Regions from separate parts of the Rhodococcus sp. NPDC078407 genome, predicted to be linked through region 3. Evidence: predicted binding sites of a transcription regulator. Region 3 holds the regulator's gene; each other region holds the start of a gene.
What was found. The regulator LexA, encoded in region 3, represses DNA repair genes until DNA is damaged. The targets are predictions, from matches to a motif close to CGAACANNTGTTCG.
Positions count from the first base shown of each region.

Region 1: a site for LexA is predicted at 1,550-1,563, ahead of ACIGGF_RS15530 (DUF222 domain-containing protein). Genes of this name have one in related genera too.
Region 2: a site for LexA is predicted at 1,631-1,644, ahead of ACIGGF_RS18305 (DUF222 domain-containing protein). Genes of this name have one in related genera too.
Region 4: a site for LexA is predicted at 2,141-2,154, ahead of ACIGGF_RS15065 (error-prone DNA polymerase). Genes of this name have one in related genera too.

Region 1 covers NZ_JBITUQ010000014.1:47,789-51,999, reverse strand. The annotation lists gene ACIGGF_RS15545 (CoA transferase subunit A) at 1-271, opposite strand, end outside; gene ACIGGF_RS15540 (IclR family transcriptional regulator) at 415-1,191, shown strand; gene ACIGGF_RS15535 (hypothetical protein) at 1,188-1,457, opposite strand; gene ACIGGF_RS15530 (DUF222 domain-containing protein) at 1,591-2,724, shown strand; gene ACIGGF_RS15525 (HNH endonuclease signature motif containing protein) at 3,233-4,030, shown strand; gene ACIGGF_RS15520 (NADH:flavin oxidoreductase) at 4,064-4,211, opposite strand, start outside.
Region 2 covers NZ_JBITUQ010000018.1:106,441-110,651, reverse strand. The annotation lists gene ACIGGF_RS18305 (DUF222 domain-containing protein) at 1-1,603, opposite strand, end outside; gene ACIGGF_RS18300 (hypothetical protein) at 1,729-2,082, shown strand; gene ACIGGF_RS18295 (YidH family protein) at 2,079-2,411, shown strand; gene fgd (glucose-6-phosphate dehydrogenase (coenzyme-F420)) at 2,475-3,488, shown strand; gene ACIGGF_RS18285 (nitroreductase/quinone reductase family protein) at 3,501-4,013, opposite strand; gene pta (phosphate acetyltransferase) at 4,118-4,211, shown strand, end outside.
Region 3 covers NZ_JBITUQ010000032.1:29,283-33,493, reverse strand. The annotation lists gene hrpA (ATP-dependent RNA helicase HrpA) at 1-417, shown strand, start outside; gene nrdR (transcriptional regulator NrdR) at 430-894, opposite strand; gene ACIGGF_RS23290 (hypothetical protein) at 995-1,447, opposite strand; gene lexA (transcriptional repressor LexA) at 1,845-2,522, shown strand; gene ACIGGF_RS23280 (acyl-CoA dehydrogenase family protein) at 2,601-3,743, opposite strand; gene ACIGGF_RS23275 (uracil-xanthine permease family protein) at 3,897-4,211, opposite strand, start outside.
Region 4 covers NZ_JBITUQ010000013.1:95,944-100,154, forward strand. The annotation lists gene ACIGGF_RS15060 (MMPL family transporter) at 1-2,061, opposite strand, end outside; gene ACIGGF_RS15065 (error-prone DNA polymerase) at 2,185-4,211, shown strand, end outside.

The DNA.
Region 1 (4,211 bases), on a different contig from region 3:
CCAGGTACTGGCGTGCGAACTCCTTGTTCTCGCCGACGTAGGAAGCAGTGACTCGTCGGATGCGACCGGCTGCCAACAGGATTCCCAGTCCGTAGCCATCGACTCCACAGTTGTTGGAGAACACTTCGAGTTCGGCGGCATCGGTGTTCGCGATGGCCTCGATGAGGGCATCCGGGATGCCGCACAATCCGAAGCCGCCGACCGCGAGGGTCGCGCCTCGTCCGATGTCTGCGACCGCGTCGGCAGCGGACGCGTAGGTCTTTCCAGTCACTTGTAGCTCCTGATGTGTTCGTCGAGCAAACGTAGTGGTCAGTGAACCTGAGCTGTGCCTTTATAGGAAGCACGCGCGGTCATCTGCTCGTCCGGTGAACAGATTCGGATGAGGCGTCCACTGAATGGACGTACGATGCCTGGGTGACGTCATCGGAAGCCAACGCCAGTGTGATCGGAAAGATCTGTTCGTTGTTGCGCGCAGCAGGTGCCGAGGAGCCGTCGGGTGCATCGACCACTGTGCTCGCGCGGGCGACCGGTATCGCACGCCCGACCACGCACCGGCTGCTGTCCACTCTCGCCGACCAAGGATTCGTGGATCGGGACGCCGGCACCGGTCGCTGGTCGCTGGGGCCGGAAATCTACCTGCTGGGGTCCATGGCAGCGCTGCGGTACGACATCACCGACCAGGCACGAAAAGTAGTGCAGGGGTTGGCCACCGAGAGTGGTGAGAGTGCGTTCCTGTCGGCCCGACGGGGATCGGAGACGGTGTGCCTGCTCCGGGTCGAGGGGAGCTTCCCGCTGCGGTCTCATGTGTTGTACGAGGGAATCCGACTGCCACTCGGAGTGGCGTCGGCGGGTCTGGCCATTCTGGCGCATCTACCCGATCGGGAGGTCGACGAGTACCTCGACGGCGTGGACCTGGTGCCGGAATGGGGGGAGAGTCACTCTCACAACGCTGTTCGCGAACGAATTGCCCAGACTCGCACCACGGGATTCGCCGTGAACCCGGCCCTGCTGGTGGAGGGTAGTTGGGGTCTCGGTGCCGCCGTCTTCGATCGAGCCGCCAAGCCGGCGTGGGCGCTCAGTGTGACCGGTGTCGAGACCAGGTTCCGCGAGGATCGGCGTCGCGAGCTGGGCACCCTGCTCCTCGATGCGGCGCACCGACTCACAGTGCAACTGGGGGCGCGGCCTGCTTAGTCTCCCAATTCGTTCAGGACGTCTGCGGCGTCCTGGTTGCCTGCGGCCGCCAACCTCTGCAACTCGGCGCGGTCACCGCGTTCACCGGCAATTTCGACGAGTATGTCGACGGCATCGCTGCTGCCTGCATCGGCAAGGGAGCGGAGTTCGTCGAGGTCGTTGCGGGAACCTGCGAGTTCCACCAACTCGTCGACGGCATCCTGGTCGCCGCGGGATGCGCGTGCGCGCAACTCGGCGAGTTCTGACGTGGATTCGGACTCGCTCATGGTGTGGAGTGTAGAGGGGTCTTCGCAGCTCAGCCGCGGCAATCTCGGCTGTCACGTTCTTGTCGGTGGCTCGGGTTAGTCTTCTTTCAGTTCGAACATCAGTTCTGGTTCGGTTCACTGGGGGGTGAAACCGATGGCAATACCGACCGTGTCACTGGACGCTTTGACCGCTGCCGCGCAAGCAGAAAACCGTCAAGCGGCCCGCAAGATCGCCGCGTGCTATCGCGTGCATTGCAACTGGATCACCCTCGACACCAAGCACAAGCACTACAGCCGATACGGACGCACCGAAATGGCGGTGGCGTTGGGGTGTTCGGCGACTGTTGCCGAGGCGTACATCTCGGTCGGAGTCGCCCTCCACACCCGACTGCCCCTGGTGAAGAAGGTCTTCGAGTCCGGGGAGATCGACCTTCCACGAGTACGGACTGTGTGCCGGATCCTCGACAACCTGTCCGACGACATCGTCAGGTCCGTCGAGGGTGAGATCGTCGAAGCCGCCCGCCGCAATTCCCCCGGTCCGCTCGAGAAGGAGATCTGGGACGTTCTGCTGCGCGTCGCCCCGGAGGAAGCGGCAGCGTTGCGGGAGTTCGCCAAGAGATTTCGCACCGTCACCTACAGTCCCGCCGGGGAATTGGCTCGCATCCGAGCTGAATTGACCGCGCCCGAAGCCGCCGCCGCATGGCAACTCCTCGAGGAGATGGCCGACACCCTCTGCCCGAAGGACCCCCGCGGTAAGAAGGAACGCCTGTGCGATGCGTTCATGGCCCGGATGCACGGCGAACCCCGCCTGGCGTGTCTGTGCCAGCGCGAGGATTGCCCGAAGACAGATGCTGAGCTGCCGGATCGGCGGGTGCCGTTGACGATGGTCACCGTCGATATCGCGACCCTCATCGGACTCCTCTCTGATCCGGCGTACCTGGCCGGCCATGGTTCGATCGACCCCGAACTTGCGCGGGAGTTGGCGCGCAACAGTCAGTGGCAGATCCTGCTCACCGAGGCAGTCACGCTCGCAGAGAAACTCGGCTTGGCGGTGCAGAACGCGGAAACTGGGGAATGGGAACGACGCACCGACGGCGAGACGGACAGGGCTGCAACAGAACCCGAAGCGGGAACGGTGGCGGACGTAGACGCAGACGTAGACGCGGATGCAAAAGGCAGAGGCAGAGGCAGAGGCAGAGGCAGACGCAGTCGAGGACGAGGACGAGGACGAGGACGCAGACGCAGACGAGGAGGCGTATCCGGACACCGACGCCGACGCGGCTGCTGACGCGGGTGCCGATACTGACGATGCTACGAATCAGGATGCCTACGCCGGTTCGGCTGCCGATGCAGAAGCAGGTGCGGAAGCTGCTGATGTTGATGCTGGAATTGGGTCGGCAACGGATTCGGGTGGAGAGTCTGATTCCTCTACCGAACCGACTTCGGCCCCTTCGCCTGCATGTGCACCCGGAGAGGACGTCTCGGCATCGACACCGGCGGCACCTAAAGTGCAGGTAGACGATTCCGAGACGAGCCACGAGTCCACGCACGTACCAGCGAACGACCCGTCCGCAACTCCCGAACCAAGTGCCGCTGGTCCTGTCCGGAAGCACGCAGCCACACGTGCGGGGGAACCAGCGGCCGACCCGCTAGCGGAGGCAACATCAGACACCGCCCACGACGTAGACGCGGAATGCACATCGCGGAAACCTGATAGAGCAGCAAGCTGTTCAGAATCGCGCCCTCCAGCAATAACATCCGGATCCAATACATCCGAGTCCACGACGAGAAGTCCGATGTCGGCGGAAAGCCCGGCATCAGGTCAAGGCTCGACTGCCAGTACCGCCGGCGACGGCAGCCGGCACCAACGCCGAACCGGATCGCTGACCTCCGCTGCAGCCCGGTTCTGTACTCACACACCCGTCGGCCGGGGCATACGGCACAGCTCTGCCCTCGACCTGACTGCTATCCACCGGGCCACCGACGCAACTATCAGCACATCGGCAGGCCGTACAAGGACCGGCCTCTTCCTCGGCAACGCCTCCCTCGCCGCCGCACTCGAAGCAGCCATCACCGCCAACCCCACCCTCGGCAAGCCCATCGGACGCGACCCGCTCACCGAACGGGCCCTCATCTACCGACCCGACACCCTCACCGCCGCAGCAGTCCGACTTCGCGACAGACACTGCCGATTCCCCGGCTGCCACCGACCCGCAGACCGCTGCCAACTCGACCACATCGCACCGTTCGACCACGCCAACCCCCGCGGCGGCGGCTGGACCACCGTCAACAATCTGCAGTGTCTGTGCGAATATCACCACACCGTCAAAACCGCGGGCTACTGGAAAGCCGTCATGCTCCCCGGCGGAGCCATCCTATGGACCTCCACCTCGAAAACTACCCGAATCACGCTGCCCGCCAACGGAACCGCTGTACCCATCCTCGGCAACGACCTCAGGCCACACATCCCCACCAAACCCAGACGATCCGGCATCATCGCCTACCCCGACCCACCCGACAATATCCCACCCGACAACACGCCACCCGACAACGAACAGCCCGCGACAGACGACACAGCAGCACCGCCCTTCTAGGCGATGCTGCCGTGAACTCCTGTGCCAGTGCCGTCAGTTCAGGTGCTGAATGTGATCGCGGGTGAATTCGATGCGCTCGTCCACCCGTCCGTCCCCAACCTTGTTCACCCACTCCGGATCGGAGAGCAGCGCGCGTCCGACAGCGGCCAGATCGAACTCGCCGTCCTGGAATTGGCCGACA
Region 2 (4,211 bases), on a different contig from region 3:
AGCTGTGCCGTGGGCCCCGGCCGACGGGTGTGTGAGTGCAGAACAGAGCCGCGGCGGAGGTCAGTGATCCGGGGCGTCGCTGGTGCCAGTTGTCGGTGGCGGCACCGGCGGTCGGGCCTGTTCCCGGTGCCGGGAAATCGGCTGACGTCGGAGTGGACGCTGTTGAGCCAGGCTGTATGAAGCCGGATGTCGTTGAGGGATTGGCTGGTTGGGAAAGGTTCGGCGCAGAGCGACGTGCCGAGGATACGGTGCTTTCGCCTGAGTGCGGATCTGGGACAACCTCCGTCGATTCTGGGCCGGTTTCCGGCACCGGCTCGGATGGAGGGTCGCTCAGCGCCGAGGCTGCGACTTCTGCTCGCTTCCGAACGGGATTGGTGGTGCCCGGATCGGCAGTTGCTGATGGGGCAATGGTGAGTTCGGGTGTCGACGCAGACTCGTCGTTCTTCTGGAACTCGTCGACGTCGTGCGCCGGTGCCGGTGGTGCCGTTGCGGAGGTGTTTCCCGGCGCAGGTGCCGGTGAATCGGCCGAGGTCGGTTCGGTCGAGGAATCAGCCTCTCCATCCGAATCCGTGGCCGACCCGATTGCCTCTTCATTATCAGTATCCGAGTCTGCGTCCGCCACCGTTCCCGCCTCGGATCCTGTTGCAGCATCGGTCGTTTGGGCGTCGGTGCGTTGTTCCCATTCCCCGGTCTCGGTGTTCTGTACCGCGAGGCCGAGTTTTTCGGCGAGGGTGACTGCTTCGGTGAGCAGGATCTGCCACTGACTTTTGCGCGCCAACTCCCGAGCAAGTTCCGGATCGATGGAGCCGTGGCCGGCCAAGTACGCGGGGTTCGCGCTCAGTCCGATGAGGGTGGCGATGTCGACGGTGACCATCGTCAACGGCACCCGCCGATCCGGCAGCTCAGCATCTGTCTTCGGGCAATCCTCGCGCTGGCACAGACACGCCAGGCGGGGTTCGCCGTGCATCCGGGCCATGAACGCATCGCACAGGCGTTCCTTTTTACCGCGGGGGTCTTTCGGGCAGAGGGTGTCGGCCATTTCTTCCAGGAGTTGCCATGCGGCCGCGGCTTCGGGTGCGGTCAGTTCCGCTCGGATGCGGGCGAGTTCGCCGGCGGGGCTGTAGGTGACGGTGCGGAATCTCTTGGCGAACTCGCGTAGCGCTGCTGCTTCCTCGGGCGCGACCCGTACCAGGATGTCCCAGATCTCCTTCTCGAGCGGACCCGGTGACGACCGCCGCGCTGCTTCGACGATCTCGGCTTCAACGGACTTGATGATGTCGTCGGACAGGTTGTCGAGGATTCGGCACACAGTCCGTACTCGTGGGAGGTCGATCTCGCCGGTCTCGAATGCCTTCTTCACCAGGGGCAGTCGGGTGTGCAGGGCGACTGCGACCGAAACGTAGGCCTCGGCGACGGTGGCCGAACACCCCAACGCCACCGCCATTTCGGTGCGTCCGTATCGGCTGTAGTGCTTGTGTTTGGTGTCGAGGGTGATCCAGTCGCAATGCACGCGATAGCACGCGGCGATCTTGCGGGCCGCTTGACGGTTTTCTGCTTGCGCGGCAGCGGTCAAAGCGTCCAGTGACACGGTCGGTATTGCCATCGTTTTCACCCCCCAGTGAACCGAACCAGAACTGATGTTCGAACTGAAAGAAGACTAACCCGAGCCACCGACAAGTTCTGGAATCTGCCGTTGCGAGACAGCTCCGCGGAGATTTATCGTTACTTGTGCAAATAAATCGCGACGTAATCTACGACGATGGACTGGTTCTTCTCGACGAGTCAGGCGTCACGTTGAGGCGGTACCACTTCCCTCTAGCCATCAGGAAGTTCGTTCCATACGACAAGATTCGCGCCGTCGACACTGCCGTCCTCGGCAATTGGAACGGTCGGTGGCGCCTGTGGGGTGCCTCGACTACGGACCAGTGGTTCCCGCTGGACGTGATGCGTCCTAAGAAGGACACTGCAGTGGTGCTCACCATCCGCCGCATCTCGCCGGTCTTCACCCCCGGCGATCCTGAATTAGTTGCCCATCTGATTCGCGAGCGCATCACCGCCCCGACATCGCGCGCTCAGACGTGACGCGACCCGACGAGCGGTTCACCCTCGCCAGCGAACGCACTTTTCTCGCCTGGCTGCGGACGTCGCTCGGTCTACTGGCAGGCGGAATTGCGATCGTCCATCTGGTTCCCGATTTCAGTACCGGATGGGTTCGGACGGCACTGGGCCTCATTCTCATCGGACTCGCGGCAGCGGCACCGATTGTCGGACTGCGCCGGTGGATGCGCGTCCGAGATGCCCTGGAGAACGGTGCGCCCATGCCCGAGTCCCGAGATCTGTGGATCTTCGCGGTCGGCATCGGTGCAGTAGCGGTGTTGGCAGCCGTGGTCACGGTTCTGGGGATCCAGTAGCGCGCTCTCAACCGCCGCAGGTGCACAATCGAGGTACTAGACGACCAACGACAGGAGTTCGGCGTGGCGCAGGGTCTCAAGCTCGGGTACAAGGCATCGGCGGAGCAGTTCGGGCCGCGGGAGCTCGTCGAACTCGGTGTTCTCGCCGAGCAGCACGGTATGGACTCCGCGACTGTCAGTGACCACTTCCAGCCGTGGCGTCACGAAGGCGGCCACGCTCCGTTCTCGCTGGCCTGGATGACCGCGGTCGGCGAGCGCACGAACACGATTCAGCTCGGTACCTCGGTGCTCACACCGACGTTCCGTTACAACCCGTCGGTCATCGCGCAGGCATTTGCCACCATGGGTTGCCTGTATCCCGGACGCATCATGCTCGGTGTGGGTACCGGTGAGGCACTCAACGAGATCGCCACCGGGTTCACCGGCGAATGGCCGGAATTCAAGGAACGTTTCGCTCGGCTGCGCGAGTCGGTCCGTTTGATGCGCGAGCTGTGGCTCGGCGATCGAGTCGACTTCGAGGGCGAGTACTACACGACGAAGGGCGCGTCGATCTACGACGTTCCCGAGGGCGGGATCCCGGTCTACATCGCGGCCGGCGGTCCCGTCGTCGCGCGGTATGCAGGACGCGCGGGCGACGGTTTCATCTGCACCTCGGGCAAGGGTATGGAGCTCTACACCGACAAGCTGCTGCCGGCCGTCGAAGAGGGCGCGGGCAAGGCCGAGCGCGATGCGGGCAAGATCGACAAGATGATCGAAATCAAGATCAGCTACGACACCGATCCCGAACTCGCACTGGAGAACTGCCGCTTCTGGGCTCCGCTGTCACTGACGCCGGAGCAGAAGCACTCGATCGACGACCCGATGGAGATGGAGAAGGCTGCCGACGAACTGCCGATCGAGCAGGTCGCCAAGCGCTGGATCGTGGCGTCGGACCCCGACGAAGCCGTGGAGAAGGTCAAGCAGTACACCGACGCCGGACTGAATCACCTGGTGTTCCACGCACCCGGCCACGATCAGAAGCGGTTCCTCGAACTGTTCGAGAAGGATCTGGCACCACGCCTGCGCAAGCTCGGCTGACGTCCGAAGAGGCTAGCGATCGGCCGAGAGTGCGAACAACCGCATGTCTCGGTCGGTCCTCGTTTCGTACTCGCCGTACACCTCGACCATCGCGTCGAACTGTCGGTAGATACGGGCCTTCTCGTCGCCGGTGATCCGGGTGGCCGTCACCGGAATCTTCTTGCCGCCGATGGCCACGACGGCTTTCGGGTCGGCGAGCAGATTCGACGTCCACGCCGGGTGGTGTTGCTGACCGAAGTTGGATCCGACGACGTAGATCTTGTCGCCTTCCCGGTAGTACAGCAGCGGACTCGTTCTGGCTTGTCCGGACTTACGGCCCGTGGTGGTCAGCAGCACCACCGGAGCCGCGATCGGTCCCAGGACGGTGAAACGGCCGTTCGACTTGGTCAGCAACCACCGATCGACTCCGGCGAGGTTTCTGATCACCCAGGAACCGGGCTTGGTCGAGGCGAACTTGACGGCGGGCTTTCGGATGAACGATGTCTCGCTGCCCCAACGAACATCCGGAAACGGTGATTCGGCCATGGCTCATAGGACATCGCGGTGCGTCCGGTGTCAACCACGGACTGCCCGTGCGCATGAATCCCGAGGAACCAGCCGCGCCGCTCTGGTCCCATTAGGCTGACACCATGGCTGAGTCCACCACCGCCGAGACGGCAGACATTTATCCCTCGAGCATCTATGTCGCGTCGCCGGAGGGCGACTCCGGCAAGTCCACGATCG
Region 3 (4,211 bases):
GTATTGACGGGCGCTCTTGCCGTATCGGGACAACTGCAGACGGCCTCCGGTGAGCCTGCCGAGGATGTCCGCGAACAGCTCGCAGGATTGGTTTTTCGCGGCTTCATCACCGAATTCGGCTCTCGCAGGCTCGCGGACTTGCCCCGATATCTGGCTGCGGCAACCAAGAGGCTGGCCACGCTTCCGAGCAGTGCAGGGCGTGATGCGGCTGCGATGGACGTACTCGACCGCGTCTACGCCTCGTACGGACGGCTACTGGATTCGCTTCCGGACAGCAGAAAGTCCAGCGCCGGTGTGCAGGAACTGTTCTGGATGATCGAAGAACTGCGGGTAGGGCTGTTCGCCCAAGGAATTCGGACGGCGTACCCGGTCTCGGAGAAACGCATCGAGAAGGCGATCGCGGATCAAGCGCGCTGACGAACCGGGCCGTCAGTCGATGTCGGCAGACTCTCGGTGCTTACGCAGCTCGTGAATTTCCTTCTCGAAATCCTCGGCCGAGCTGAACGATCGGTACACGGACGCAAATCGCAGATACGCGACCTCGTCCAGGTCGCGAAGCGGGCCGAGAATGGCCAAGCCCACCTCGTTGCTGGGAATCTCGGCGGAACCGGCGGCGCGAATGGCATCTTCCACCTGCTGAGCCAGGAGATTGAGTGCGTCGTTGTCGACATCTCTCCCCTGGCAGGCCCGGCGTACGCCTTTGACCACTTTCTCGCGGCTGAACGGTTCGGTGACGCCACTGCGCTTCACGACAGCGAGCACTGCGGCCTCGACCGTGGTGAAGCGACGACCGCATTCCGGGCAGGAGCGACGACGGCGGATTGCCTGCCCCTCGTCCATTTCGCGCGAATCGACCACGCGCGAGTCGGGGTGCCTGCAGAACGGGCAATGCATGAAGGAGCCTCCGTCGTAGCCGATGCTCCGACGTCGAACATCTCGGTCGGGGCAGTCAGTCGAGGATACTCAGTCATGACGCACGCAGTGGGACCGGTGGTCATCCGACAGGCGCATACTCGACCACAGCTCCGTCGTGCACCTCGACCACACCGGCCGGCTGCGCGCCGGCATCCGGTGACACGGCCCGGAGATTGGCGATACCGATCAGGCCGGCGGCCACGACGACGACTGCCAGCACCCACAACACCATCGATCGCATCCGAACGGACTGACCGGCGAAGTGCGCCGAGGTCTCGTCGAACTCGCGATCTGCCGCCTCGCGATCGGTGACGTCGGTCCACGACGGCTCCAGCACCGGCAGGCACGGAGTCGTCCGCGCCTCGCGTATCTCGACGGAACTGCGCATCTCGACGGAACTGCGCATCTCGATGGAACTCCGCAGCGCGGGACGAGCACGGCGGCGACGCTCGACGACGGTGGACCGGGTACGGACACCTGCAGTGGTGGGACGATCGGTGGTGATGGTCATCGGAACCTCGTCTTCGCTCATTGGATCGATTGTTCGATCAGGCGTTCGATGGACGCTTGTTCGAAGTTCTATCACGAGCCTCCGACAAAGTCTGTAGAAAACGCGACACGAGTCGAACAGATGTTTGATTCAACAGCTGATACACGCTAGATTCGTGTCAGAAACCACACGCCACACGAGTCGACACCATCAACTCCAGTCCGCGCAGACAGAACCACGCAGACCGGATCCAGAACACCAGCAGGAGGCCGACAGCATGAAGGACCAGACCTCGACGAGGTCGACCACGGGTGCCGAGACGACGGGTTCCAAGACGACGGGTTCCAAGACGACGGGTTCCAAGACGACGGGTTCCAAGACGACCGCCACCACGAAGGTCGCGGCAGGGAAACCGGCCGCGGAGCCGACGCCCAAGGCCATGGAGGTCGGCACCGACATCAGCGCCGGCCTGACGGAGCGTCAGCGCAAAGTGCTCGAGGTCATCAGAGCATCGGTGACCGAGCGTGGCTACCCGCCCAGCATTCGCGAGATCGGCGACGCCGTCGGCCTGACATCGACGTCGTCGGTGGCCCATCAGCTGCGGACTCTGGAGCGGAAGGGATTTCTGCGGCGCGACGCCAACCGCCCCCGCGCGGTCGACGTACGGGGCCTCGACGAGGTGCAGGCAGATCAAGCCGCGGCCGCGGTCGACGGTTCGTCCGAGGAACAGGACCGGTTGCCGACGCCCACGTTCGTTCCCGTTCTGGGTCGCATTGCCGCCGGTGGACCGATTCTTGCCGAGGAAGCCGTCGAGGATGTGTTTCCACTCCCCCGCGAGCTGGTCGGTCAGGGTTCTCTGTTCCTGCTGAAGGTCGTCGGTGAGTCGATGATCGACGCGGCCATCTGTGACGGCGACTGGGTGGTGGTTCGGCAACAGTCCGTGGCGGACAACGGCGATATCGTGGCGGCCATGATCGACGGCGAGGCCACCGTCAAGACGTTCAAGCGATCCAAGGGCGAGGTGTGGCTCATGCCGCACAATCCATTGTTCGAGCCGATTCCGGGCAACAACGCGGCAATCCTGGGCAAGGTCGTCACCGTGATGCGCAAGCTCTGAACTCTGTTCGGACACAACGAAGAAGGGCCGCAGCACACACGCTGCGGCCCTTCTCGTCGGTCCTGAACGATCAGCGGATCACAGATTCAATCCGCGACCGATGATCTCCTTCATGATCTCGGTGGTGCCGCCGTAGATGGTCTGGACGCGAGAGTCCATGTATGCCTTGGCGATCGGGTATTCCTTCATGTAGCCGTAGCCGCCGTGCAGCTGCAGGCACCGGTCGATCAACTTGACCTGATTCTCGGTGGTCCACCACTTCGCCATCGCGGCTTCCTGGACGGTCAACTTGTCGTCGTTGAGCAGTTCGATGAACTTGTCCACCATGATGCGGGTGGCTGTGGTCTCGGTTGCCAACTCCGCCAACACGAAACGGGTGTTCTGGAACTTGCCGATCGACTTACCGAACGCCTTGCGGTCGCGGCAGTACTGGATGGTCATGTCCAGTGCCGATTCCATGGCCGCCGCGGCGACGACGGCGATCGACAGCCGCTCCTGGGGAAGGTTCTGCATGAGGTAGATGAAGCCCATGCCTTCTTCGCCGAGCAGGTTGGCTGCGGGCACTCGAACGTCCGTGAAGCTCAGTTCCGCTGTGTCCTGGGCCTTCATACCGATCTTGTCGAGATTGCGGCCACGCTCGAAGCCGGGCATATCGCGCTCGACGACCAACAGGCTGAAGCCCTGGGCACCCTTTTCCGGGTCGGTGCAGGCCACGACGATGATGAGATCGGCGTTGATTCCGTTGGTGATGAACGTCTTCGACCCGTTCAGCACCCAGTCGTCGCCGTCGCGGACGGCCTTGGTCTTGATGCCCTGCAGGTCGCTGCCGGTGCCCGGCTCGGTCATGGCGATCGCGGTGATCAGCTCACCCGAGCAGAATCCGGGGAGCCAACGCTGCTTCTGCTCGTCGTTGGCCAACTCGATGAAGTACGGCGCGACGACGTCGTTGTGCAGTGTGAAGCCGATGCCGCTGTAGCCGCCGCGGGTGGTTTCCTCGGTGACGATGGCGTTGTAGCGGAAGTCCTTGACTCCGCCGCCGCCGAACTCCTCCGGCGCAGCAGTTCCGAGGAAGCCCTGCTTACCGGCCTCGACCCAGACGCCGCGGTCGACGATGTTCTGCTCTTCCCACTTCGCGTGATTGGGCGCTACGTGCTGTTCGAGAAACTTCCGGTACGACTCCCGGAACAGCTCGTGCTCGGGCTCGAAAAGTGTGCGTTCCACGCAGATCTCCTTGTTCGATGCGCACCGTCGTCGACCACGAGAAAGGGGTGTCACAGCGCGGTCGTCGGTGCGACTGACGTCACCGTTCAACAGTACGTTCGCAGTGCACCGGGGGTCGATGACCAAAACGCGCGCGATCCGTGACCGCCCTCGCTAGCTCCGCCTGCCCGTTCTGCCTCGGGCGAGCGCCGAGACGATCGGGTAGCCGATCAGGATTCCGAGCGAGCCCCACGCGATACCGCCGAGTTCCACCGAGCCGACCGACAGCGTCAGGTCACCGATACCCGCGACGAGCGCCGCGGCGACCACCATGAGATTGACCGGATCGGTGAAGTCGACCTTCGCGTCGGTCCAGATGCGAACGCCCAGCAGTCCGATGAGCCCGTACAGAACCAATGTTGCGCCGCCGATGACGCCGTCGGGCACGGTGAAGATCAGGGCACCGAACTTGGGCGAGAACGCCAGCAC
Region 4 (4,211 bases), on a different contig from region 3:
CATGAGTTTGACCAAGGACGGAACCAGCAGCATCCGGATGATGGTGGCGTCGATGATCAGGGCGAGAATGACGCCGAAGCCGAGGAACTTCATGATCGACAGACCCGAGATGGTGAATGCCCCGGTGACGACGATCAGTATCAACGCAGCCGCGGTGACGATACGTCCGGTGCGCTGAGCGCCGAAGACGACGGCTTCTTCGGTGCTGGCTCCCGCCGCGCGAGCTTCGACCATGCGCGACATCAGGAACACTTCGTAGTCGGTCGACAAGCCGAAGATGACCGCGAGGATGAGGACTACGAACGTCGATTCGAGTGGTCCTGGGGTGACGCCGATCAGTCCTGCCCCGTGGCCTTCCTGGAACACCCACGTCAGGGCGCCGAATGTCGCGCCCAAGCTCAGTCCGGCCATCAGTACGGCCTTGATCGGCAACACGATCGAGCCGAACGCAAGGAACAGCAATACCAGCGTCGAGACGACCATGATCGCGATCATCACCGGTAGCCACTTGGCGATGGCGGCGTTTCCGTCGTCGATGTTGGCGCGTCCGCCGCCGACGAGGATTTCGGTACCGTCGGGCGGGGCGATCGAGCGCAACGACGACACTGCGTCGGATTGGGACTCGGCCTCGGTCAGCTCACCGGCCGGCTCGCTGTACGAGGCTCGCAGGGTCACGAAATCGTCTGCCGAGCCGAGGAATTCGGCGCGAGCGATACCGGGTGTCGATTCCACAGCCGAGGTCAATGCGGCGATGGGTGCGCCCTGAGGCTTGACGCCGTCCAGGCCACGAAGAACGATCGTGGCACCATCGCCCGTCGACTCGAAGTCGGTGCCGAGTGTCTCGAACGCCATGCGCGCCGGATTGTCTTTCGGCAACGCCGTGTAATCGACCTCGCCGAGCGAGACCTTCAGGATCGGGGTGGCGATGATCAGCAACCCGGCGACGATGACGGCTGCGACGATTCCTGGATGCTTCATCACACGCGTGACGACTCCACCCCAGAACTTGTGCGCGCGTGCATCACTGCGATCGGACGCGGTACGCGACCAGGTCCAGGAATTGATGTGGGTGCCGAGAATCGCGAGCAGAGCCGGAACGACGGTCAGTGACAGGGCGGCGGCGCTCGCCACCGCGGCCATGGCTCCGAATCCGAGGGACCGGATCACCGCCTGAGGAAAGACGAGCATGCCTGCGAACGCGCAGATCAACAGCAGTCCCGAGAAGACGACGGTTTTGCCTGCGGTGGCGACGGTGCGGACGGTCGCGTCCATCGGCGTCGACCCACTGCGTAGTTCCTCGCGGAACCTGCTGACGATGAACAATCCGTAGTCGATGGCCAGACCCAGCCCCAACAGCGACGCGACGTTGATCGAGAACGAGCTGACTTCGGTGAACTCGGTGAGGACGCGCAGAATCGCCAATGAGCTGAACACGCTCAGGATGCCGACGAACACCGGAACCGCGGCGGCGATCACGCCGCCGAAGATGAAGATCAGCAGTAGCAGTGTGATGGGAACAGCGATGAGCTCCGAGCGGACGAGGTCGCTTTCGAGGGTCTCGCTGAGAGAGACTCCGACCACTGACGCACCGGCGAACTGTGATTCGATTCCGGGCACTTCGAGCTGGGGCGGGAGTTCGCCGAAGGTATTGAACGTGACGCCCGAATTCGCCCCGAGGGAGATTGTGACCAGTGCCTTGGTTCGATCCTTCGAGACCAGGAATTCCTTGCTGACCGGGTCCGCCGTCCAGTACGAATTGACGTTGCCCAGGGTGTAGCGCCCGGTGAACTGGTCGAGCGTCGCCTGTACTCGGGGCCCGATGTCGTCGATCGACTCGCCGTCGGGTGCGGTGTAGATCGCCACGATGTCCGGGGTCGGCTGGCCGATGCCCTGCACCAGCCGCGCTACCTCGGACGACTCACTGCCGGCGTCGGCGTAGCCGCCCTCGCTCAGCTTGGAGAAGACGCTCAGTCCCAACACCCCGCCGATGGCGACGACGGCCACGACGACTGCGAGCACCCATCGTTTGTGCGATACGACGAACGAGGCCCAACGGGTCATGATGGTGCTCCGGCTCTGTGGAAGGTGTCAGTGGCGACTCGACTGTAGTTGCTCCGTGTCGGACCTTCATGTTCTCATTAGAACAAGTGTTCGATGATGCAGTGTGCGTGTGGGGAGGGTTCGATGGGTTGGAACGACGGACCACCCACGTGGTCGGAGATGGAACGCGTCCTGTCCGGTCGTCCCAAGCCTGCGGCCGAGGGCGACGGCGGCGACAGCCCGGCGTGGTCGCGCAAGAGGGACGTCTACGACCGCACCATCGACAAGCCCGCGATGTCCACGACGCCGTATGCAGAGTTGCATGCGCACTCCGCGTTCAGCTTTCTCGACGGCGCCTCGCAGCCGGAGGAGATGGTCGAAGAAGCGGTACGCCTCGGCCTCGAATCCATCGCCATCACCGATCACGACGGCTTCTACGGAGTCGTGCGCTTCGCCGAGGCGGCCAGAGCGCTCGGCATCGGAACCGTGTTCGGTGCCGAACTGTCGCTCGACACCGATAGATCCAGGGCCGGAGCGACCGACCCCGACGGCACACATCTGTTGGTGCTCGCTCGCGGTCAAGAAGGATATCGACGGCTCTCGCGTCGGATCGCCGCCGCGCACCTGGCCGGTGGGGTCAAAGGCAAGCCGCAGTACGACATCGACGAGCTCACCGAAGCGGCCGGTGGTCACTGGCAGATTCTCACCGGTTGCCGAAAAGGCCATGTCAGGCAGGCGCTCTCGCGCGGCGGTCCGGAGGCCGCCGAGGCCGCACTGCGCACTCTCGTCGATCGCTTCGGTCCGGACCGCGTCACCGTCGAACTCACCCGGCACGGAATCGCGGACGACGACGAGCGCAACGATGCGCTTGCGGCACTGGCTGGCAGATACGGTCTCGAGACGATCGCAACCACGGCTGCGCACTACGCGAGTCCGCGCAGCAGAAGGCTGGCCATGGCGATGGCCGCTGTACGTGCGCGGAGCAGCCTGGACGAGGCCGCCGGTTGGATGGCACCGACGGGCGGCGAACATCTACGGTCCGGGGCGGAGATGGCGGAACTGTTCCGTCACTATCCGGGCGCGGTGCGCGGTGCCGTCGAACTCGGTCGTGAGTGTTCGTTCGATCTGACGTTGATCGCGCCGCGCCTGCCGCCGTTCGATGTGCCCGACGGCTACACCGAGATCAGCTATCTACGCCGACTCACGTTCGAGGGAGCCGCCCGACGGTACGGCCCGCAATCGGCGAACCCGGCGGCCTACTCTCAGCTCGAGTACGAACTCGACATCATTGCGCGGCTCGAATTCCCCGGCTACTTCTTGGTGGTCCACGACATCGTCCACTTCTGCAAGACACACGACATCCTCTGTCAGGGAAGAGGTTCGGCGGCGAACTCCGCCGTCTGCTACGCCATCGGGATCACCAATGTCGATCCGGTGGCCAACAAGCTGCTGTTCGAGCGGTTCCTCGCGCCCGAACGCGACGGCCCACCCGACATCGATATCGACATCGAATCCGATCGTCGAGAAGAGGCGATTCAGCACGTCTACGCCAAGTACGGCCGCACCCATGCCGCTCAGGTGGCCAACGTCATCACCTACCGCGGCAAGTCGTCGGTGCGAGACATGGCCCGTGCGCTCGGCTTCTCACAGGGACAACAGGACGCGTGGAGCAAGCAGATCACCCGCTGGTCCGGAATCGGTGATCAGGAAGGCGACGGAATTCCCGAGTCCGTTCTCGAACTCGCACGTCAGATCGAAGGCTTTCCACGGCACCTGGGCATTCACTCCGGTGGCATGGTGATCTGTGATCGACCGATCGCCGACGTCTGTCCGGTGGAATGGGCAACCATGGAGAATCGCAGTGTGCTCCAGTGGGACAAGGACGATTGTGCCGCAGTGGGTTTGGTGAAGTTCGACATGCTCGGTCTGGGCATGCTCTCGGCATTGCACTACATGATCGATCTGATCTCCGAACACAAAAGAATCGTCATCGATCTCGCTTCGATCGACCTGTCCGAGCCCGAGGTGTACGAGATGCTTCAACGAGCCGATTCGGTGGGAGTGTTCCAGGTCGAATCGCGCGCGCAGATGGCCACGTTGCCACGACTGAAGCCGCGAAACTTCTACGATCTGGTGGTCGAGGTCGCATTGATCCGTCCCGGCCCGATCCA